DNA from 3 places in the Streptomyces sp. NPDC051211 genome. Region 2 is predicted to be linked to each of the others. Evidence: riboswitches for the same ligand, from Rfam matches in the RefSeq annotation. Region 2 holds a riboswitch; each other region holds the start of a gene.

Region 1 (7,284 bases), on a different contig from region 2:
TGTGCTCCCTGACCTGCGCGAGCGCCACCTCGCGCGGCCGCCCCCCGGTCGCGGAACCGGTGTGCACCACCACGCCCAGCGCGCCGATCTCCCGGCCCCGGCGCAGCGAATGCCGCAGCGACTCCACCGACTTCTCGACGGTCGCCTCCGTGTGCGAGCCGAAGTTGATCAGGTACGGCGCGTGCACGTACGCCGGGATGCCCTCGGCCGCGCACTGCGCGCGGAACAGCTCGTCCTGGGCCGGATTTCCGGCCGGGGTGGCCCAGCCGCGCGGGTTGGCCACGAAGACCTGCACGGCCTCAGCGCCCATCTCCCGGGCATAGCTCAGCCCGACCGAGGCGAGTCCGCCGGCGACGGGCACGTGCCCGCCCACTGGATTGCGTACGGCGTCGTTCACGTGCGGCTACAGCCCCTTGGTCCGGATGGTGATCGTGCTGCCCTCGGGGGCGGTCTGGCCGCCCGGCACCGACTGGCTGTCCACGGTGTTCGAGAAGGAGAGGAAGGGCCGGTCCACCTTCACCTTGAAGCCGGCGCCCTCCAGGGACCGCCGGGCCGTGTCCACATCCCGGCCGGTGACGTCCGGAACCTGGACCGCGCGGGGCCCCTTCGACACCGTCAGCGTCACCGTGTCCCCGGCCGCCGCCTGGGTGCCGGCCGCCACCGACTGGTTGGCGACCCGGCCGGCCGGCTCCGGCGAATTGACCTGCTCCGGCGCCAGCTCGACCTTCAGGCCGAGCCTCTCCAGACCCGACCGGGCCTGCTCCACGGACTGCCCGACGGTGCTCGGCACGGGCACCGGGCGGCCCTTGCTGACCACGATCGCGACCGCGGTGTCCGGGGCGCGCTTGTCGCCGGCCGCCGGATCGGTGTTGATCACGGCGCCCTGCGGGATGCCCTCGCTGAAGGCCTGGGTGACCATGCCGGGCGCCAGGCCGTCCTTGACCAGCTCGGCCTTGGCGGCCTCCAGCGGCTTGCCCTTCACGTTCGGTACGGACACGACCTCCGGCCCGCGCGAGACGATCAGGGTGACGGAGCCGTTCCCGCGGATCTGCTTCCCGGAGGCCGGGTCACTGCCCATCACGGTGCCGCGCTCGAAGGTGTCGCTGAACTTCTTGTCGATCCGCTTCACGCCCAGCCCGGACGCCGACAGCTGCTCCCGGGCCTGTGGCTCGGTCTTCCCCAGCAGGTGGGGGACCTGGGTGAACTGGCCGGAGCTGATGTACCAGACGCCGGTGCCCAGACCGAGGGCCAGCAGCACCCCGGCGACGGTCAGGAACAGGCCGCGCCGGGACGGGCGTACCGGCGGGGCCGCGGGCGGGTGCGGGGGCGGCGGCAGGGTCTCCAGCCGGGAGGTGTGCTGCGGCCGGTGCCGGGAGGGCACCGGCCGCGGGATCACCCCGGTGCGGTCCTCCGAAGCGGACCGGTCCTCGGCGCGCTCCTGCGGCGGTACGGCGTCCAGCTCGGCGTCGGTCAGCCCGGCGCGGGCTTCCCGGGCCAGGCCCAGCAGGACCACCGCGTCGTGCGGGCGCAGCTCGGGGGAGCGGGCGGTGGCGTGCGCGACCAGCCCGTCCAGGCCGGCCGGGAGGCCGGGCACGGCGGCGGAGGGCGGCGGCACGTCCTCGTGCAGGTGCTGGTAGAGCACCTGGGCCGGGGTGCCGCCGGTGCGCGGTTTCGCGCCGGTGAGCATCTCGTACAGGACGACACCGCAGGCGTAGACGTCGACGCGGGTGTCGGTGGCGCCGTTCTCGATCTGCTCCGGGGCGAGGTAGGAGACGGTGCCGAGGACCGAGCCGGTGGTGTTCGTGACCGAGTCCACGCTGCGGACCAGCCCGAAATCGGCGACCTTGACCCGGCCGTCGTCGCCGATCAGCACGTTCTCGGGCTTCATGTCCCGGTGCACGAACCCGGCCCGGTGGGCGGCGCCGAGGGCGGCGAGGACGGGCTCCAGGATGTCCAGTGCGGCCCGGGGGCGGAGCGCGCCGCGCTCCCGGAGCACATCGCGCAGGGTGCAGCCGGAGACGTACTCCATGGCGAGGTAGACGTAGCCGCCGTCGGTGCCCTGGTCGAACACGGCGACCACGTTGGGGTGGGCGAGCCGGGCCACGGACTTCGCCTCCAGGATGAACCGGTCGACGAACCCGTGGTCGGCGGCGAGTGCCGGGTGCATCACCTTGAGGGCGAGGACGCGGTCCAGGCGGGTGTCGAGGGCGCGGTAGACCGTGGCCATGCCGCCGACCGCGATGCGGGCGTCGATGCGGTAGCGGCTGTCGAGCAGGCGCCCGACGAGGGGGTCATCCAGGGTCGTATCCACCCGGCGATTCTACGAGCGCCGGGTGCGGGCCCTGCCCGGCCGGGTGCCCTTGCAGCGCAGCTGTGACGTGGCTGCCGCCCGGCCGCCGCTGCGCGGGCCTGTCCCCCCTACCCGCCCCTTCCCCCTGTGCCTGATATGCGGCTCCGCCGCGTGGGGGGGCTCCGCCCCGGACCCCGCGCCTCGAACGCCGACGGGGCTGGATTTTCCAGCCCGTCCGGCGTTTGAGGACCGGGTCCGGGCAGAGCCCGGTTTCGGGAAGGGGCGGGGTGGGGGAAAGCTCCGCGCAGCGGCCGCCCGGGCCCCGCGGTCGGGCCCCCGGGCCGGTCAGAACGCCGGGCGTTCCGGGTCCAGGGTGGCGCGCCCCTCGGTGGGGGAGGACGCCTCGGCGAAGCGGCGGGGCGGGATGCGGCCCGCGCGGTGGGCCAGCCGGCCCGCCGAGACCGCGTCCCGCATCGCCGCGGCCATGAGCACCGGCTCCTGCGCCCGGGTCACCGCAGACGCCAGCATCACCGCCGCACACCCCAGCTCCATCGCCAGGGCCGCATCCGAAGCGGTCCCGGCACCGGCGTCCAGGATCACCGGCACCCCCGCCCGCTCCACGATCAGCTCGAAGTTGTGCGGATTGCGGATGCCGAGCCCGGACCCGATCGGCGAACCGAGCGGCATGATCGCCGCGCAGCCCACGTCCTCCAGCTTCCGCGCCAGCACGGGATCGTCGTTCGTGTACGGCAGGACCGTGAAGCCGTCGTCGACCAGGGTCTCCGCCGCGTCCAGCAGCTCCACCCCGTCCGGCAGGAGCGTCCGCTCGTCCGCGACGACCTCCAGCTTGATCCAGTCGGTGCCGAGGGCTTCCCGGGCCAGCCGGGCGGTCAGGACGGCCTCGCCCGCCGTGAAGCAGCCCGCGGTGTTCGGCAGGACGGCGATGCCGAGCCGGGTCAGGACGGAGAGCACGGAGCCCTGGACCGTGGGGTCCAGGCGCCGCATCGCCACCGTGGTGAGTTCCGTGCCCGAGGCGACCAGCGCGCGTTCCAGGACGTCCAGGCTGGGCGCCCCGCCGGTGCCCATGATCAGCCGGGAGGAGAAGGTGCGGCCGCCCAGGGTGAACAGATCGTCTGCCATGTCCTCAGCCTCCCTGGACCGCGGTGAGCACCTCGACGCGGTCACCCTCGCCGAGTGCGGTCGCGGGCCACTGCCCGCGCGGTACGACGGTTTCGTTGAGCGCCGCCGCGACCCCCGACGGGGCCTTGGTGAGGCCGGCCACCACCAGGTCCAGGGTGGTGCCGGCGGCGACCTCGCGCGGCTCGCCGTTGACGGAGACGGTCATGCGTACGGTCATGCGTACGACTCCTCTCGGACGGACGAGAACCGGCGGGGGGTGAACGGGCGGGCCGCCTCGGGGAGTTGCCCGGTGGCCAGGAGCTCCGCCATCACGTCCCCGGTCACCGGCGTGAGCAGGACCCCGTTGCGGTAGTGGCCGGTGGCCAGGTGCAGGCCCGGCAGGTCGGTGGGGCCGAGCAGCGGGGCGTTGTCGGGGGTGCCGGGCCGCAGCCCGGCCCGGGTTTCGGTGAGCGGGAGTTCGGTGATGCCGGGTACCAGCTCGTGGGCGTCCCGCAGCAGCTCGTACACCCCGCCCGCGGTGACCGTGGTGTCCCAGCCGAGTTCCTCGCTGGTGGCGCCCACGACGAGTTCGCCGTTCTCGCGCGGGACCAGGTACACGTGGCTGCCGCGGACCACCGCCCGTACCGTCCGGGACAGGAACGGCGCGTACGCGGCGGGTACCGACAGCCGCAGCACCTGGCCCTTCACCGGGCGGACCGGGGGGACGGCCCCCACCGGTACGCCGGCCAGCCGGCCGCTGAGGCTGCCGGCCGCCAGGACGACCTGGCCGGCGGTGAGCTGGGTGCCGTCGTCGAGGACGGCACCGGCCGCCCGGTCGGCGGTCACCGTCAGGCGTTCGGCGTTCGCCCGGTGGAAGACCACGCCGGCGCGCTCGCAGGCGGCCAGCAGGGCGGCGGCCAGCCGGCGCGGGTCCACCTGGTGGTCGCCGTCGACGCGCAGTCCGCCGCGCACGCCGGGAGCCAGCATGGGCTCCAGGCGGCGGCATTCGCGGCCGGTCAGCCACTCGGACTCCAGGCCGCAGCGCTGCTGCAGGGCGTGGAGTTCGCGCAGGTGGAGCCGGTCGTCGGAGTCCAGGGCGACGGACAGGGTGCCGCAGGCCCGGTAGCCGATGTCCAGGCCCCCGCTGGCCTCGGCGAGTTCGGCGGCGAAGGCCTCGTACCGGGCGGCGGAGGCGGTGTTGAGGGCGAGCAGGGTCTCCTCGCCGTAGTGCAGTTCGGTGACGGCGGCCAGCATGCCGGCCGCGACCTGGGCGGCTCCGCCGCCGGGCGCCGGGTCGGCGAGGGCGACGGTCAGGCCGCGGCGGGCGGTCCGCCAGGCCGTGACCAGCCCGATGATCCCGCCCCCGATGACGAGGACGTCCGACCTGTGGGTGGATGAGTGCATGGGCGTCCAGCCCCTCCCTTCGCCGGCATGATCCGGATCAGGTTCGTACGGTCGGAGGCCGTCCAGCCTCCCTCTCAGCCCGGTGCGTCCGGACTCCCGCGGATGGGTACGGTGGCCAGACTAACCCCCGCCCCGAGGGCCGGGTAAGGCCGCCCGTTCCTGATGTGGCGTCAGGTAGTTAGGGTGTGCGGCGTGAACGATCAGACGGAACAGATCGAACGGGCCGAAGAGAACACCGCCCCGGCCGGCGTGGTGATCGTCGGTGCCGGAATGGCCGGTGTGCAGACGGCGGTCGCCCTCCGCGAGGCGGGCTACGGCGGCCCGGTCGTCCTGCTGGGCGCCGAACCGCACCAGCCCTACGACCGCCCCCCGCTGTCCAAGGCCGTGCTGCTCGGCACGGCCGAGGGCTCCGCCTTCGAGGTCGACTTCGAAGACCTCGGCATCGAGCTCCGGCTCGGCGTGGAGGTCACCGGGGTGCGCGCGGCCGACCGGGAGGTCGACACGGCCGCCGGACCGGTTCCGTACGGCGACGCCCTGGTCCTCGCCACCGGCGCCGAACCGCTGACCCTGCCCGGCAGCGAAGGCGTCCCCGGAGTCCACCTGCTGCGCACCCTGGACGACGCGGAGCGGCTGCGTCCGGTGCTGGCCGCGGCTCCGGAGGTGGTGGTCGTCGGAGCGGGCTGGATCGGCGCCGAGTTCGCCACCGCCGCCCGGGAGGCCGGCTGCGCGGTCACCGTGGTCGAAGCCGCGGACCGGGTGCTGCCCGGCGCCCTCCCGGCCGAGGTCGCCGCCCCGATGGCCCGCTGGTACGCCGAGGCCGGCGCCCGGCTGCTCACCGACGCCCGGGTCGCCTCCGTCGAGCCGGGCCTGGTCCGGCTCGCGGACGGCCGCGAGCTGCCGGCCGGCGCGGTGGTCGTCGGCATCGGGGCCCGCCCCGCGACGGGCTGGCTGACCGGCTCGGGCGTGGCCCTCGGCCCGGACGGCTCCGTCACCGCGGACGACCGGCTGCGCACCTCCCTGCCCGGCGTGTACGCGGTGGGCGACTGCGCCTCCTTCCCGTCCGCGCGGTACGCCGCCCGGCTGCTGGTGCACCACTGGGACAACGCCCTCCAGGGCCCGCGCACCGTCGCCGCCAACATCCTCGGCGCGGACCTGGCCTACGACCCGGTGCCGTACTTCTGGTCCGAGCAGTTCGGCCGCTTCGTCCAGTACGCCGGCCACCACGCCGCCGCCGACACCCTGCTGTGGCGGGGCGACCCGGCCGAGCCGGCCTGGTCGGTGTGCTGGCTGCGGGACGGCGCCCTGACCGCCGTACTGGCCGTGGGCCGCCCGCGGGACCTGGCGCAGGGGCGCCGCCTGATCGAGTCCGGCGCCGCCGTGGACCCGGCCAAGGCCGCCGACCCCGGCGTTGCCCTGAAATCGGCGGTGCTCTGACGGCCCGCCGAGGCCCCTCCCACGGGGCTTCACGCCCGGGCACAGCCACGGACGCGCCGCCCGGCTACCGACTGTCGGTCCGGGATGGCAGGCTTGTCCCGTGACCGAGATTGACGCAAAGATCGATGCTCTCGTCCCCGAGTGGCTCTACCTCCCCGACATCGCCGAAATGCTCGACGTCGAGGTGACCAGAGTCCGCCAGCTGGTCAAGGAGGGCCAGCTCATCGCCGTACGGCGTGGTGAGAACCGCGCCCTGCAGGTGCCTGCCGCCTTCATCGACGGCGACAAGGTGGTCAAGGGCCTCGCCGGCACCCTGACCCTGCTCCGGGACGACGGCTTCACCGACGAAGAGATGCTGGAGTGGCTCTTCACCGCGGATCCGACCCTGCCCGGCACCCCCGCGCAGGCGCTCAGCGAGAATCGCGGCACGGAGGTGAAGCGCCGCGCCCAGGCGCTCGCCGTCTGATCCGACTGTTCGATCCGCTCCACGCGGTGTACGGGCTCCAGCGGGTGCCCGTACACCGCCCACCCGGGGGGTTTTCCCATGTCCTTGGCCGACGCACGGCTCTACCTCTGCACCGATGCCCGCAAGCGCCAGGGTGACCTGCCCGAGTTCCTGGACGCCGTCCTCGCGGGCGGCGTGGACATCGTCCAGCTCCGCGACAAGGGCATGGAGGCGGGCGAGGAGCTGGAGCACCTCCAGGTCTTCGCTGAGGCCGCCCGCCGGCACGGCAAGCTCCTCGCGGTGAACGACCGGGCGGACGTCGCCCACGCCATCGGCTCCGACGTGCTGCACCTCGGCCAGGGCGACATCCCCGTCCCGGCCGCCCGCGCGATCCTGCCCCCCGGCGTGCTCATCGGCCGGTCCTGCCACGCCGAGGCCGAGGTGGACGCCGCCGTCGCCGAGGCCGGCGTGGACTACTTCTGCACCGGCCCCTGCTGGCCCACCCCGACCAAGCCGGGCCGGTACGCCCCCGGCCTCGGGCTCGTCCGGTACGCGGCCTCCCTCGAGCAGGACCGCCCCTGGTTCGCCATCG
Region 2 (7,284 bases):
CCAAGGCACCCTCGTTCACGCCGTCCGTGTCGGAATGGGCGCAGGCCGCCTTCGCGGTGCGGGAGCGCTGGCCGGCCGGCGGCGATTCGGTGGGCATCCCGACCTGGTTCTACGGGCACGAGCCGCCCAACGCGTTCGCCGGCCACATCGCCAAGTACTTCGCGAACGCCACCCGGGAGGACGGCCTGCTGGCCCGGTCGAACGCGGGAGTGGTGTTCCTGCCGGGCGCGGCCGGCACCGTGCAGGAGGTCTTCGACAACGCGACCCCCAACTACTACGGGTCGCGCGGCGAACCGACCCCGATGGTCCTGGTCGACCGGGCCCACTGGACCGAGCGGCTGCCGGTCTGGCCGCTGCTGCGGTCGCTGGCCCAGGGGCGTGCGATGGAACCGCGGATCGCGCTGGTGGACTCGGTGGACGAGGTGCCGCAGGCCCTCGCCGACATGAGCGCCGACATGAGCGCCGACATGAACTGAGACACCTCAGGCAACTTCCGGGCCCGTTCGGACGTCTGGCAGTGGTACCCGCAAAACCTGCCAGACGTGATCGGAGCGCTCAGTGCTCATAGGCCTGCTCACCGCCATCGCGGCGTCCATCTGCTACGGCACGGGGTCCGTGCTGCAAGCCGTGGGCTCCCGCCGGGCCGCCCGCACCACCCCCGGCGCGGCCGGGGTGACCCAGCACGGCGGGCCCAACCTCGCGTCCACCGCGAAGGCCGCGATGACCTGGGAGTTCATCGTCGGCACCATCCTGGACTTCGTCGGCTTCGGGCTGGGCGCGCTGGCGGCCCGGCTGCTCCCGCTGTTCCTCTCGCAGACGGTGATCAGCGCGAACCTGGTGATCACGGCGGTGCTGAGCGTGAAGCTGCTGGGGATCCGGCTGACCCGCAAGGAGTGGACCTCCATCGGGGTGGTCTGTGCCGCGCTGGTGCTGCTCGCCACGGCGGCGGGCCACGAGGGCAGCGGCCACACCCCGGTGTCCACCCACTGGTGGCTGCTGGCCGTGACCGTACTGATCATCGTGGGCGGGACGGTGGCCGTCCGGTTCCTCGGCGGGCGGGCCGCGATCCTCGCCGGTCTGCTGTCCGGTCTGGGGTTCGGCGCCCTGGGCGTCGGGGTGCGCATCCTCGACGGCGTCGACCCGTTCGACCTGGGTGCCCTGCTGTCCGACCCCGCCCTGTACGCCATCCTGATCGCCGGATCCGGCGGCATGTACCTGCACACGGTGGCCCTGCAGATCGGCTCGGTCAACGGGGCGACGGCGGCCCTGGTGGTCGGCGAGACGGTCCTGCCCGGCGCGATCGGCGTCCTGTGGCTGGGCGACGCCTCGCGCGCCGGCCTCGGCTGGCTGGCGGTGCTGGGCTTCCTGCTCGCGGTGGGCGGCGCGGTGGCGGTGGCCTGGTTCGGCAAGCACGAGCCGGAGGCGGCGGCCGCCGCGGAGCCGGCCCCCGAGCCGGTCGGGGTGCGGTAGCGCGTCCCCGGGCCGGCCGGACCCGGGCCGCAGAGGCGCGGACCGGCCGGTGCGACGGCCGTCGGCCGTCGGCCGTACGCGGGGCGGGTCCGCTACTCCGCCGGGAGGAGCACCACGTCCGCCGCCGTGAAGGTGACCGACACGGCGGCACCCACCTCCGGCGCTTCCGCCAGCTCGCACTCGGCCTCAAGCGGCGGGCCCGACTCCGGGCGCAGGGTGACCGCCACATGGGTGCCGCGGAAGGTGCGGGCCTCCACCGTGCAGGGCAGGCCCTCGCCGCCCAGCCGGACGCCCGCCGGGCGGACCAGCAGCCGGCCCTTCCCGTCCGGGGTGCCGGCCGGGACCGGTATCCGGCCCCACGGGGTGTCCGCGGCGCCGGCGGACACAGTGGCCGGTACCACGTTCTCGAAGCCCAGGAAGCGGGCCACGAACTCCGAGGCCGGCCGCTGCCAGACCTCCAGCGGGGAACCCGCCTGGGCGACCCGGCCGTCCCGCATCACCACCACCCGGTCGGCCAAGGCGAAGGCCTCGCCCTGGTCGTGGGTGACGGCCAGCACGGTGGTGCCCAGCCGGGAGAACAGCGCACGCAGTTCGACCACCAGGCGTTCCCGCAGCCCCCGGTCCAGCTGGCCGAGCGGCTCGTCCAGCATGAGCAGCCGGGGCGACGGGGCCAGGGCCCGCGCCAGGGCGACCCGCTGCTGTTCGCCGCCGGACAGCGAGGCCACCGCGCGCCGCTCCGCGCCCGGCAGGCCGACCAGCTGGAGCAGTTCCGCGACCCGGGCGTCCAGGGAGCCCCGGCGGGAGCCCTGCATGCGCAGGCCGAACGCGACGTTCCCGCCCACGTCCCGGTGCGGGAACAGCTGGTGGTCCTGGAACATCAGGCCCACCCCGCGCCGGTGCACGGGCACGCCGGCCTGGTCGGCGCCGCCGAGCCGGACCCGGCCCGCACAGACCTCCTGCAGTCCGGCGATCACCCGCAGCAGGGTGGACTTGCCGCTGCCGCTCGGGCCGAGCACGCACACGATCTCGTGCTCGGCGACGTCGAGGTGCACGGAGTCGACCACGGCACGTTCGCCGAAGCGGACCGATACGTCCTCGAGTTCCAGCATTCCGCGCATCAGAATTCTCCGGAGGTCTTGTCGGGCCGCAGCCGCTCGAGGACGAGCAGGGACACCGCGCACACCAGCATCAGGATGGTGCTCAGCGCCATCGCCTGGCCGTAGTTGAGCTCGCCCGCCCGTCCGAGGAGCCGGGCCACGGCCACCGGCAGGGTCGGCTGGTCGGGCCGGGCGATGAAGACGGTCGCCCCGAACTCGCCGAGCGAGACGGCGAAGGCGAACCCGGCCGCGATCAGCAGGGCCCGGCGGACCAGCGGCAGGTCCACCTCCCGCCAGGCCCGCCAGGGCGAGGCGCCGAGCACCGCCGCGGCCTCCCGCAGCCGGTCGTCGACGGCCCGCAGCACCGGCAGCATGGTCCGCACCACGAAGGGCACGCCGACCAGGGCCTGGGCCAGCGGCACCAGGATCCACGAGGTCCGCAGATCGAACGGCGGCTCGTCCAGGGTGATCAGGAAGCCGAAGCCGACGGTCACCGCAGACACCCCCAGCGGCAGCATCAGCAGCGCGTCGAACCCGCGGACGAAGCGGCCGGCCCGCCGGGTGAGGGCGGCGGCCGCGAGTCCGCCGATGAGCAGGGCGATGGCGGTGGCGGCCAGCGCGTACCGGAGGGAGTTCCAGACCGCCTCCAGCGGGGGCACCAGGAAGGTGCCGGTGGCCCCGGCGTCCTGGAGGGCCCGGTAGAAGCCGAGGCCGTAGCCGCCGGGAGCGTCGAAGGAACGTTCCACCAGGACGCCGAGCGGCAGCACGATCAGCAGCGCCACCGTGACCAGCACCCCGCCGAGCAGCGCCCGCTGGGCGAACCCCCGCGGCCGGTGCGCCGTACCGGACGGGTCGACCAGCCGCAGCGCGGTCTCCCGGCGGCGCACGGTCCAGGCGTGGATGCCGAGGATCGCACCCACCGCGGCGAACTGCACCAGGGTCAGCACGGCCGCCGTCGGCAGGTCCAGCAGCTGCGCGGTCTGCCGGTAGACCTCCACCTCCAGGGTGGCGTACGAGGGTCCGCCGAGGATCAGTACGACGCCGAAGGAGCTGAAGGTGAACAGGAACACCATCAGGCCGGCCGCGGCCACCGCCGGGGCCAGCGCCGGCAGGGTCACCCGCCGCCAGGCCGCGAACCGGCCGGCGCCGAGCACCCGGGCGGCTTCCTCCTGGCGCGGGTCCAGCTGGGCCCACAGCCCGCCGACGGTACGGACGACCACGGCGTAGTTGAAGAACACGTGGGCCAGCAGGATCGCCCAGACGGTGGTGTCCAGCCGGACGCCCCACAGCTCGTCGGTCAGGCCGCCCCGGCCGACCAGGGCGAGGAAGGCGGTGCCGACGACCACGGTCGGCAGCACGAACGGCACGGTGACCACGGCGCGCAGCAGCTGCTTGCCGGGGAACTCGAAGCGCGCGAAGGCGTATGCGCCGGGGAGTGCGATCAGCAGCGTGAGCGCGGTGGACGCGAGCGCCTGCCAAGTGGTGAACCAGAGCACGTCGGCGATGTCGGGCCGGGCGACCACCTCGCCGATCCGGCCGAACTGCCAGCCGGTGTCGGTCTTGAGCCCGCGCCCGACGATGGACGCGACGGGCCAGGCGAAGAACAGCGCGAAGAACGCGAGGGGCACGGCCATCAGGGCCAGCCGGACGGCCGTGCCGTTGCGCTGCTTCACGCTGCTGCCGCGGACTACTTCACGACGAGCGAGGTCCACGCCTTGACCCACTGCTCACGGTTCTCGGCGATGGTGTCCGGGGCGACGGTCTCGGGCTTCTCGATGACCACACCGTGCTTGGTGAAGATCTCCGGCAGCTTCGCGTCCTTGATCACCGGGTTCACGAACATGTTCAGCGGCATGTCCTCCTGGAACCCCTGGCCGATCATGAAGTCCAGCAGGGCCTTGCCGCCCGCCTCGTTCTTGGCGCCCTTCAGCAGCCCGGCGAACTCGATCTGGCGGAAGCAGGTGCCGGTGGAGACACCGGTCGGCGCCTCGGCCGGCTGCGGCTCGGCGTACAGCACCTCGACCGGCGGGCTGGAGGCGTAGGAGACGACCAGCGGCCGGTCGCCCTTGGCCTTCTTGCCGCCCGCGGAACCGGAGAACCGCTCGTTGTAGGCCTGCTCCCAGCCGTCGACGACCTCGACGCCGTTGGCCTTGAGCTTGCTCCAGTAGTCCTCCCAGCCCTTCTCGCCGTACTTGCCGACGGTGGCGAGCATGAAGCCGAGGCCCGGGGAGGAGGTCGCGGCGTTCTCCGTGACCAGGAGGTTCTTGTACTCGGGCTTGATCAGGTCGTCCAGCGTCTGCGGCGGGGCGAGCTTCTTGTCCGCGAAGTACTTCTTGTCGTAGTTGACGCAGATGTCGGCGGTGTCGATCGGGGTGACCCGGTGCTCCGCGTCGAGCCGGTAGGCCTCGCCGACCCCGGCCAGGCCCTTGGCCTCGTACGGGGTGAAGATGCCGTTGTCGAGCGACCGGGACAGCAGGGTGTTGTCGACACCGAAGAAGACGTCGCCGCGGGGCTTGCCCTTGGTGAGGATCTCCTGGTTGAGCGCGGCGCCGGCGTCCCCGCTCTTCACCACCTTGACCTTGTAGCCGGTCTGCTTCTCGAACTCCTTCAGGACCGCGTCGGACGCGTTGAAGGAGTCGTGGCTGACCAGGGTGACGGTCTTCGACTTGGGCTCACCGCTCGCGGCGCCCTTGTCCTTGGCGTCGCCGCCGCACGCGGCCAGCGTGCTGACGCCCAGCGCCGCTGCGAGCGCGGTACCCGCGATCTTCTTGGTGGTGCTCACGGAACATTTCCTCCTGGGATGACCAGGAGAAGACGCGGCCCCGCCCGGGCGCTCTGGATCGAGCGGGGCACCCGGGCAGGGCGCAACAGCTTGAGGTGTTGACCGAACTTCCTACCCGGAATGACCCGGGCGAGGTTCAGAGGGTCTGCGGCCTGACGGGTGCCGCACTCTCAGCGCTGTGGCGCTCCCCTGTCGGAATATGCAGATGTACGGGGGCCAGCCTACCGCTCGCTGGCGGCGAGCTGGCCGCAGGCGCCGTCGATCTCCTGGCCGCGGGTGTCACGGACGGTCACCGGCACGCCGTGGTTGGCGATGGCCTGGACGAACGCGCGCTCGTCCTCGGGACGGGAGGCGGTCCACTTGGAACCCGGGGTCGGGTTCAGCGGGATCAGGTTGACGTGCACCCGCTTGCCCTTGAGTAGCCGGCCCAGCAGGTCGCCGCGCCAGGCCTGGTCGTTGATGTCGCGGATCAGCGCGTACTCGATGGAGATGCGGCGGCCGGACTTCTCGGCGTACTCCCAGGCCGCGTCCAGCACCTCGCGGACCTTCCAGCGGGTGTTCACCGGTACCAGGGTGTCGCGCAGCTCGTCGTCCGGGGCGTGCAGCGACACGGCGAGCCGGCACTTGAAGCCCTCGTCGGCGAACCGGAGCATGGCCGGGACCAGGCCGACGGTGGAGACGGTGATGCCGCGCTGGGACAGGCCCAGGCCGTCGGGCTCCGGGTCGGTCAGCCGGCGGATGGCGCCGACCACCCGCTTGTAGTTGGCGAGCGGCTCGCCCATGCCCATGAAGACGATGTTGGAGAGGCGGGCCGGGCCGCCGGGGACCTCGCCGTCGCGCAGGGCGCGCATGCCGTCGACGATCTGGTGGACGATCTCGGCGGTGGACAGGTTGCGGTCCAGGCCGGCCTGGCCGGTGGCGCAGAACGGGCAGTTCATGCCGCAGCCGGCCTGCGAGGAGATGCACATGGTGACCCGGTCGGGGTAGCGCATCAGGACGGACTCCACGAGGGTGCCGTCGTGGAGCTTCCACAGGGTCTTGCGGGTGGTGTCGTCGTCGCAGGAGATGTGCCGGATCACGGTCATCAGCTCGGGCAGCAGCTCGTCGCGGAGCTTCTCGCGGGCCGCGGCCGGGATGTCGGTCCACTCGGCCGGGTCGTGCGCGTACCGGGCGAAGTAGTGCTGGGAGAGCTGCTTGGCCCGGAAGGGCTTCTCCCCGATCGCGGCGACCGCCTCACGCCGCTCGGCGGGGGTCAGGTCGGCCAGGTGCCGCGGTGGCTTCTTCGCCCCGCGGGGCGCGACGAAGGTGAGCTCACCGGGAGCGGGGCGGGCCATGGCAGGTACTCCTCTAAGACGAAAGGCGCGCTGCACCGGCAGCGCGCCCTTCCAGAGTAACGGTTGGGCCCCGTACGGGCCCCTCGCAGCGGTACGGCGTGATCAGCCGGTGCCCACGAAGGCCGCCAGCAGCAGCCAGACCACCGGGGCCGTCGGCAGCAGCGAGTCCAGCCGGTCCATGATGCCGCCGTGGCCGGGGAGCAGGGTGCCCATGTCCTTGATGCCCAGGTCCCGCTTGATCATCGACTCGCCCAGGTCGCCCAGGGTGGCGCTGACGGCGACCACCAGACCCAGGAGCAGGCCCTGCCACCAGGAGCCGTCGTCGATCAGGAACTCCATGCACAGCGCGCCGGCCGCCATCGCGAAGGCCATCGCACCGAACAGGCCCTCGCGGGTCTTGCCGGGGCTGATCCGCGGGGCCAGCTTGTGCTTGCCGAAGCGCCAGCCCACCGCATACGCGCCGGTGTCGCTGACCACCGTGAGCACCAGGAAGGTGATCACCCGCTGCGGGCCGTCGTCGGCGGCCAGCAGCATCGCGACGAAGGTGGCGAGGAACGGCACGTAGAAGGCCGCGAAGACCCCCGCCGTGACGTCCTTGAGG
Region 3 (7,284 bases), on a different contig from region 2:
ACGCCGAGCAGCTGCGCACGATGGCGATCAACGCCAGCGTGCTGCTGACCACCGCGGCCTCCCCCGAGTACGACCACTACGTGAAGGTACGAGGAGAACTGCGCGAGGCGTCCCTGGCCGCACACTCGGCGGCGGCGGCGGACGTCGCGGCGGACGGCCCGGCCGGGGCGGGGGTCAGCGCGATGATCGCGGTACTGGCGCCCGTACTGGCCGGCACCGCCATGGTGATCTTCCTGCTGGTGGGCTACATCCTGAAGATGATCGAGCCCCAGCCGGCCTTCGCCGAAACCATCATCACCACCGGCTGGCTGTTCGGCGCGCTGACCGCCGTGGCCCTGCTCTGCGCTGCGGCCGGGCTGCTGGTGACGGCCGTCCGCAACCGGGCCACCGAGGTGGCGGCCGACAGCGGGGACACGGTGCCCGACGAGGTGTCGCGCGCCCGCGAGGCCTGGCGGCTCGCGCTGCTGGAGCGGGGCATCATGCCGTTCCTGCGCGATGCCCTGGCCGATCCGGGGGCGGCGGGCCTTCCGGTGCCGCACACGCCGAGGGCCGGGCGCATCCCCGATCTGGGGTACACCCGGCCCGATTTCACCAGCCCGGGACCCACCTCGCAGGGGTCCCGGCCCGGCTACACGGCTCCGGACTTCACCAGCCCGGACTTCGGCGGCCCGGAACGCGAGCCGGAGTAGCCTGCCGGCTCGGCGCCGCCTTTACTTCAGTGCTTCACCGTGGGCGGCGGGGGCGGCGGGTCGCCCGGGTTCGGCTGGACGGCCGGGTCGTCCCACACCCCGTCGCATTCGAGTTCGTTCTCACCCGGGTCGACGTTGCAGAAGGTCTCCCAGATCACACCTCCCGTCGTGACCACCTCGATCACCAGCCGGTTGGCCTGGTGGCCGATGGAGATCGCGCAGGCGCCGGACGGGAACCTGCCCTGCGGATTGAGGGTGAGGTCGTACCAGGTCCAGGGCCCCACCGTGACGTTCTGAACCTCGCGGATGCCGGCGTACGCGTTGCCGTCGCCGGGGAGCACCGCCTTGAACTCCCGGTCGTTGTTGTCCCGTACGGAGTCGATGTCCACACAGGCGCCGTCGCCCTTGGGACCGCGCGGTCCCGGCGGGCCGGGCGGGCCGACCAGGCACTTCGCCTTCTTGGGCGGGTCGGCCGTGGCCTTCCCCTTCTTCTCCGGCCCGTTCATGACCGGCTCGCACTCATCGTGCCCGTCGGCCGGGCTCGCCTGCGTGACCGGCGGCCGGAACCCCGGCACGGCCGCCATCGCGGGGGTGGTGATCCCTGCCAGCACCAGCGCGGCCGTTGCGAGGGTGCCACCCGTCAGCCGGGCCGCCCGTCTGGGCAACAGGCCGGTGAAAGTTCTGCTCGTCCTGCCTTCAGGACTCATGCGCCGCTCCTTGCGACAACCGGAAAACCGGATCGGATGATGCTCAGGAAGTCGGACAGCACTTCCGGGGCCATCCTGAGGACCACCGCCACCGCCGCGGCGCCGCCTCGCCCGTTTGTCAGCGGATCGGCCCATCACCGGCCCCCCACTTGGGTGCCCGGCGGTGCCACGCGGCCCGGCCCGGAACACGATCCGTCGGGCTCCCCCTAGCGGTCCGCGGCCGGCCGGCGCCGCTGGGCCGGGTCGGTCAGGGCGGTGGGCCGCCAGGCGCCGTCCGCCTGGTACAGGTTCGTGCCCGGCGGCACGATCTCGTCGATCCTGTCCAGGGTCTCGTCGTCCGGCACCACCGACACGCCCTTCACCAGGGATTGCATCTGCTCCATGGTGCGCGGCCCGATGATCACCGAGGTGACCGCCGGATGCACGAGCGGGAAGGCGACGGCGAGCTCGGGGAGGGTGCATCCGATCGCCTCCGCCACCTCGATCAGCCGCCCGGCGGCCTCAAGCTTCGCGAGGTTGCCGGGCACGGCGGGGTCGAAGCGCCCCGGCGTCAGTGCTGCCCGCCCGCTGGTCAGGTCGACCTCCCGGCCCGGCCGGTACTTTCCGCTGAGGAACCCGGAGGCCAGCGGACTCCAGGTCAGCACGCCCATCCCGTACCGCCGGGCGACCGGGAGCACGTCCTTCTCCACCCCGCGCGCGAGGATCGAGTACGGCGGCTGCTCGGTCCGGAACCGCGGCAGGGCGCGCCGCTCGGACACGTGGTGCGCCTCGGCGATCTCCTCGGCGGGGAAGGTGGAGCAGCCGAAGGCGCGGATCTTCCCCTCGCGCACGAGGTCGCCGAGCACACCGAGGGTCTCCTCGATGTCCGTCCGGGGGTCGGGCCGGTGCACCTGGTACAGGTCGATCCAGTCCGTACCGAGCCGGGTGAGGCTCTCCTCCACGGCCCGCACCAGCCAGCGCCGCGAGTTCCCGCTCCGGTTGCGGCCCTCGCCCATCGGGAAGTGGCCCTTGGTGGCGAGCACGACGTCCTCGCGCCGGCCCTTGAGGGCCTTGCCGACGATCCTCTCGGACTCTCCGGCGGAGTACATGTCGGCGGTGTCCACGAAGTTGATGCCCTCGTCGAGCGCCGCGTGGATGATCCGTACGCAGTCGTCGTGGTCCGGGTTGCCGACCGCGCCGAACATCATCGTGCCGAGGCAGTGCACGCTCACCTCGATGCCGGTCCCACCCAGGTTTCTGTATCGCATCGTCATACCGGCGCACCCTAAGAGCTGGAGTGCACTCCAGCTCAAGCCCCAAAAAAAATGAGCCGGGAACGGGCCGGCCCGCGACTCCCCCCATGAGGTCGCGGGCCGGCCCGTCCGCCGGGCTCGGTCCGTCCGCGCGGTCAGTCCGCCAGCGGCAGGTAGACGCGGTTGCCCGCGGCCGCGAACTCGGCCGACTTCTCCGCCATGCCCGCCTGGATCTCGTCCGCCTTCAGGTCCCCGCCGTGCTCGCGGCGGATGTCCTGGGAGATCTTCATCGAGCAGAACTTCGGGCCGCACATGGAGCAGAAGTGCGCCGTCTTGGCCGGCTCGGCCGGGAGCGTCTCGTCGTGGAACTCACGGGCCGTGTCGGGGTCCAGGGCCAGGTTGAACTGGTCCTCCCAGCGGAACTCGAAGCGGGCGTCCGACAGGGCGTCGTCCCACTCCTGGGCACCGGGGTGGCCCTTGGCCAGGTCCGCCGCGTGCGCCGCGATCTTGTACGTGATGACGCCGGTCTTCACGTCGTCGCGGTTGGGCAGGCCCAGGTGCTCCTTGGGCGTGACGTAGCAGAGCATCGCCGTGCCCCACCAGGCGATCATCGCGGCGCCGATGCCCGAGGTGATGTGGTCGTACGCCGGGGCGACGTCCGTGGTCAGCGGGCCCAGCGTGTAGAACGGGGCCTCCTCGCAGATCTCCTGCTGGAGGTCGATGTTCTCCTTGATCTTGTGCATCGGGACGTGGCCCGGGCCCTCGATCATCGTCTGGACGTTGTGCCGCTTGGCGATGGTGTTGAGCTCGCCCAGCGTCTTGAGCTCGGCGAACTGCGCCGCATCGTTGGCGTCCGCGATCGAGCCGGGTCGCAGGCCGTCACCGAGGGAGTAGGTGACGTCGTACGTCGCGAGGATGTCGCAGAGTTCCTCGAAGTTCGTGTAGAGGAAGTTCTCCTTGTGGTGCGCCAGGCACCAGGCGGCCATGATCGAGCCGCCGCGGGAGACGATGCCGGTCTTGCGGCGGGCGGTCAGCGGCACGTACGGCAGCAGCACGCCGGCGTGGACCGTCATGTAGTCGACGCCCTGCTCGGCCTGCTCGATGACCGTGTCCTTGTAGATCTCCCAGGTCAGGTCCTCGGCCTTGCCGTCGACCTTCTCCAGGGCCTGGTAGAGCGGCACGGTGCCGATGGGGACGGGGGAGTTGCGCAGCACCCACTCGCGGGTGGTGTGGATGTTGCGGCCGGTAGAGAGGTCCATGACCGTGTCCGCGCCCCAGCGGGTCGCCCAGGTCATCTTCTCCACCTCCTCCTCGATGGAGGAGGTGACGGCGGAGTTGCCGATGTTGGCGTTGACCTTCACCAGGAACCGCTTGCCGATGATCATCGGCTCGATCTCCGGGTGGTTCACGTTGGCCGGCAGCACTGCGCGCCCCGCCGCGATCTCCTCGCGGACGACCTCGGGGGAGACGTTCTCGCGGATCGCGACGTACTCCATCTCCGGGGTGATCTCGCCCCGGCGGGCGTACGCGAGCTGGGTGACGGCCTGGCCGTCGCGGCCCCGGCGGGGCAGGCGGGGGCGGCCCGGGAACACCGCGTCGAGGTTCTTGAGGCCACCGCGGGGCGAGGTGTGCTTGATGCCGTCGTCCTCGGGGCGGACCGGACGGCCGGCGTACTCCTCGGTGTCACCGCGGCCGATGATCCAGTTCTCGCGGAGCGGCGCGAGCCCGCGCCGTACGTCGGTCTCGATCTGCGGGTCGGTGTACGGGCCGGACGTGTCGTACAGCGTGACGTCCTGGCCGGTGGTCAGGTGGACCTGGCGAACCGGCACCTGGATGTCGGGGCGGGAGCCCGTGACGTATCCCTTGTGCCAGCCCGGCTTGCGCTCTTCCCGACCGACCTGGCCGTCCCGGCCCTCCTGGCCGTCCTGGCTGGTGGCAGGCGTGCGTGCATCCTGAATGGTCATGAGACCTAATCTCCCTACGCCGGCATTACCCGGTAACAGGTTCGGCGGTCGACGCAGCCTCCTCCCGTACGTGCGTACGGTGATCAGCGCCCTCTCAGCCCGGTGCTCCGAGCTCCCGCGTTGTGCAAAGTAGCCCCCACGCTAGCGTCATCTGTGGCGTGCTGAACAGTGGGCCCCCTCATCTCTTGCGATGATCAGCCCGTGACGTCCTTGCCGCAGCCCCCCACCGGTCCCACCGAACCCACAGGTAACTCCGACCCGTCCGGCCGCGGTGATCACGGCCTCCACGGGCACGGGAACCATGGGCACAGTCATGGGCACAGCCACGGCCACGGACCGGCGGCTCCCGTCTCGAAGCACCTGCGCAAGGTCATCGCCGCCGTGCTGATCCCCTTCGCCACCGCCGTCCTGGTCGGCCTGGTGGTGCTGTGGCCGGGCGGCGCACCCGCCCACGAACGCACCGGGGTCGGCTTCGACCGCCAGACCCAGCAGGCCGCGGTCGTCGCCCTGGAGACCGTCGACTGCGCCTCGGTCAACGCCGCGCAGGTGCCGCCCACCGGGGACACCTCCACTCCTCAGGGCCGTGAAGCGCAGGCCAGGCAGAACGGCCAGTGCAAGAAGGCCACCGTCGAGATCGGCACCGGCCCGGACAAGGGCCGCACCTTCGTCGAGATCGTCCAGCCGGGTGCGCCACGGCAGCTGGAGCACGGGCAGGGCGTGGTCGTCGCGTACGCGCCGGACGCCCCGCGCGACCTCCAGTACTCCGTGATCGACGTGAACCGGAAGCTCCCGATGGCGCTGCTCGCAGGCATCTTCGCCATTGCGGTGGTCGCGGTGGGACGGCTGCGCGGGCTGTTCGCACTGATCGCACTGGCCGTCAGCTTCGGCATCCTGACCCTGTTCATCCTCCCGGCCATCCTCCAAGGTTCGAACCCGCTGGTCGTCGCGGTGGTCGGGGCCAGCGCCATCATGCTGATCGCGCTCTACATGTGCCACGGCCTGACCGCGCGTACCTCGGTCGCTGTCCTCGGCACACTGGTCTCGCTGCTTCTGATCGGGCTGCTGGGCTCGCTGTTCATCGACTGGGCGTTCCTGAGCGGCAACACCGACGACAACACCGGGCTGATCCACGGGCTCTACCCGGACATCGACATGAGCGGCCTGCTGCTCGCCGGCGTGATCATCGGATCGCTCGGCGTCCTCGACGATGTGACGGTCACTCAGACCTCGGCGGTCTGGGAGCTCCACCAGGCCGACCCGTCGATGGGACCGCGCGCGCTGTACCGGGCGGGCATCCGGATCGGCCGCGACCACATCGCATCCGTGGTCAACACTCTGGTCCTCGCCTATGCGGGCGCGGCCCTGCCGCTGCTCCTGTTGTTCTCGATCGCGAACAGCAGCATGGGAACGGTGGCCAACAGCGAGCTGGTCGCGGAGGAGATCGTCCGGACCCTGGTGGGCTCGATCGGACTGGTGGCCTCGGTGCCGGTGACAACGGCGCTGGCGGCGCTGGTGGTTTCGGCCGACCGACCGGGTTCCCCGGCCGCCGGGCCGGCCGGGTCAGGGCCGGTCCGCGGCGGTCGGGGCCGCCGCCGCAAGCGCTGAAGGCACACACTGATCGCACGTGCGGCGCACGGGTGTGGTGGGGGTGAGGGCGCTCGGCGCTGGCACGCCGAGCAGTCGAGCGGTTGGTGCGCCGGGCCGGTCAGCCCGCGTTCTGCTCGTTCTGCTGCGCGCCGGCAAGGATCTTGCCGAGGGCCTCGTCGAGGTTCTCCTCGAAGTCGCCGAGGTTGCGCTCCTGACCGAGCGGCACGAGCCGGTCGGTCCGGTCGAGGAAGGCCACCAGCGGCGCGGCACCGGCCCTGAACAGCGCCCGGTCACCGCCGACCTGGAGCCGGATGTGGACATCGGACAGGTCCTCGGGATGGGTGGGGGCGATGTGCACATCGCCGTCACCGCACGGCTTGTTGATGCCGTCGAGGAGAAGCTCCCGGCCGAACGCCCAGGTCACGGGCGCATCGCCGGGAAGGTGGAAGGTCAGGCGTACGGCATAGGGGTCACGAGCTTCGTACCGGAGTTCCACCGGGATCCGGAACGAGAGCTCCTCGGAAACGAGGAAGCTCATCATGACCTCTGCCTGTACCGACTCGCGCATTGCCTACCCCGCAGTGATTGGAAGTGGCCAGGAATGGTCCCCCAAGGCCCTCTTGACAAGAGTGGTGGACGGGCTGGCAGATCACAAGGAGTGAGTTTTCAGATACTGATAGAGAAGGAGAGCGTACTCAACAGCGCGCCTACTTCACTCCGCAGCCGATCAACTGCACAGCGCAATCGGGCTTCCTGGTGCAGGGGAAGGGAAATGGCCATGGTCGCGGCGGCGTCACCCGCTGTAATCGGAATGGCTGCGCATACCGTGCCCAAGGCATATTCCTGTCGCTCGGTCACGGGTTGCATCCGCTCCATGGCGGAAATTCGTTGTTCCATCGCCCGCATGTCCTGGACTGTGTACGGGGTGACGGCTTCGACCGGGTGCCGGTCGTAATGGTCCCGGCGGGCCTTCTCGTCGAGCTGGCTCAGCAGGCACTGGCCGATGGCGTGCGCATGGCCGGTGGCGCGGAAGTCCGCCCATTCCTCACAGGCGGGATGGCCCGGGGTGTCGGCGACGCCGACCACCTCGATTTCACCCTCCCGG

What was found. Region 2 has a riboswitch for thiamine pyrophosphate ahead of AB0447_RS20275 (thiamine ABC transporter substrate-binding protein). Riboswitches for the same ligand answer to the same signal wherever they lie in the genome.
Region 1: it holds a riboswitch for thiamine pyrophosphate, as region 2 does, so the genes downstream of both, thiO (glycine oxidase ThiO) here and AB0447_RS20275 (thiamine ABC transporter substrate-binding protein) in region 2, are expected to answer to the same signal.
Region 3: it holds a riboswitch for thiamine pyrophosphate, as region 2 does, so the genes downstream of both, thiC (phosphomethylpyrimidine synthase ThiC) here and AB0447_RS20275 (thiamine ABC transporter substrate-binding protein) in region 2, are expected to answer to the same signal.

Annotation. Positions count from the first base shown of each region.
Region 1 covers NZ_JBFBAV010000023.1:35,036-42,319, reverse strand. Annotated here, with positions in the region: gene AB0447_RS22235 (deoxyribonuclease IV) at 1-397, opposite strand, end outside; gene pknB (Stk1 family PASTA domain-containing Ser/Thr kinase) at 404-2,311, opposite strand; gene AB0447_RS22225 (thiazole synthase) at 2,636-3,430, opposite strand; gene thiS (sulfur carrier protein ThiS) at 3,435-3,635, opposite strand; gene thiO (glycine oxidase ThiO) at 3,644-4,813, opposite strand; TPP riboswitch at 4,811-4,923, opposite strand; gene AB0447_RS22210 (FAD-dependent oxidoreductase) at 5,084-6,247, shown strand; gene AB0447_RS22205 (Rv2175c family DNA-binding protein) at 6,348-6,713, shown strand; gene thiE (thiamine phosphate synthase) at 6,792-7,284, shown strand, end outside.
Region 2 covers NZ_JBFBAV010000019.1:73,286-80,569, reverse strand. Annotated here, with positions in the region: gene AB0447_RS20295 (LOG family protein) at 1-476, shown strand, start outside; gene AB0447_RS20290 (hypothetical protein) at 559-1,470, shown strand; gene AB0447_RS20285 (ABC transporter ATP-binding protein) at 1,563-2,579, opposite strand; gene AB0447_RS20280 (iron ABC transporter permease) at 2,588-4,201, opposite strand; gene AB0447_RS20275 (thiamine ABC transporter substrate-binding protein) at 4,255-5,349, opposite strand; TPP riboswitch at 5,440-5,550, opposite strand; gene rlmN (23S rRNA (adenine(2503)-C(2))-methyltransferase RlmN) at 5,571-6,683, opposite strand; gene AB0447_RS20265 (phosphatidate cytidylyltransferase) at 6,786-7,284, opposite strand, start outside.
Region 3 covers NZ_JBFBAV010000007.1:158,106-165,389, reverse strand. Annotated here, with positions in the region: gene AB0447_RS10360 (hypothetical protein) at 1-689, shown strand, start outside; gene AB0447_RS10355 (hypothetical protein) at 716-1,396, opposite strand; gene AB0447_RS10350 (aldo/keto reductase) at 1,603-2,643, opposite strand; gene thiC (phosphomethylpyrimidine synthase ThiC) at 2,784-4,592, opposite strand; TPP riboswitch at 4,587-4,721, opposite strand; gene AB0447_RS10340 (YibE/F family protein) at 4,794-6,197, shown strand; gene AB0447_RS10335 (SsgA family sporulation/cell division regulator) at 6,298-6,747, opposite strand; gene AB0447_RS10330 (helix-turn-helix domain-containing protein) at 6,846-7,284, opposite strand, start outside.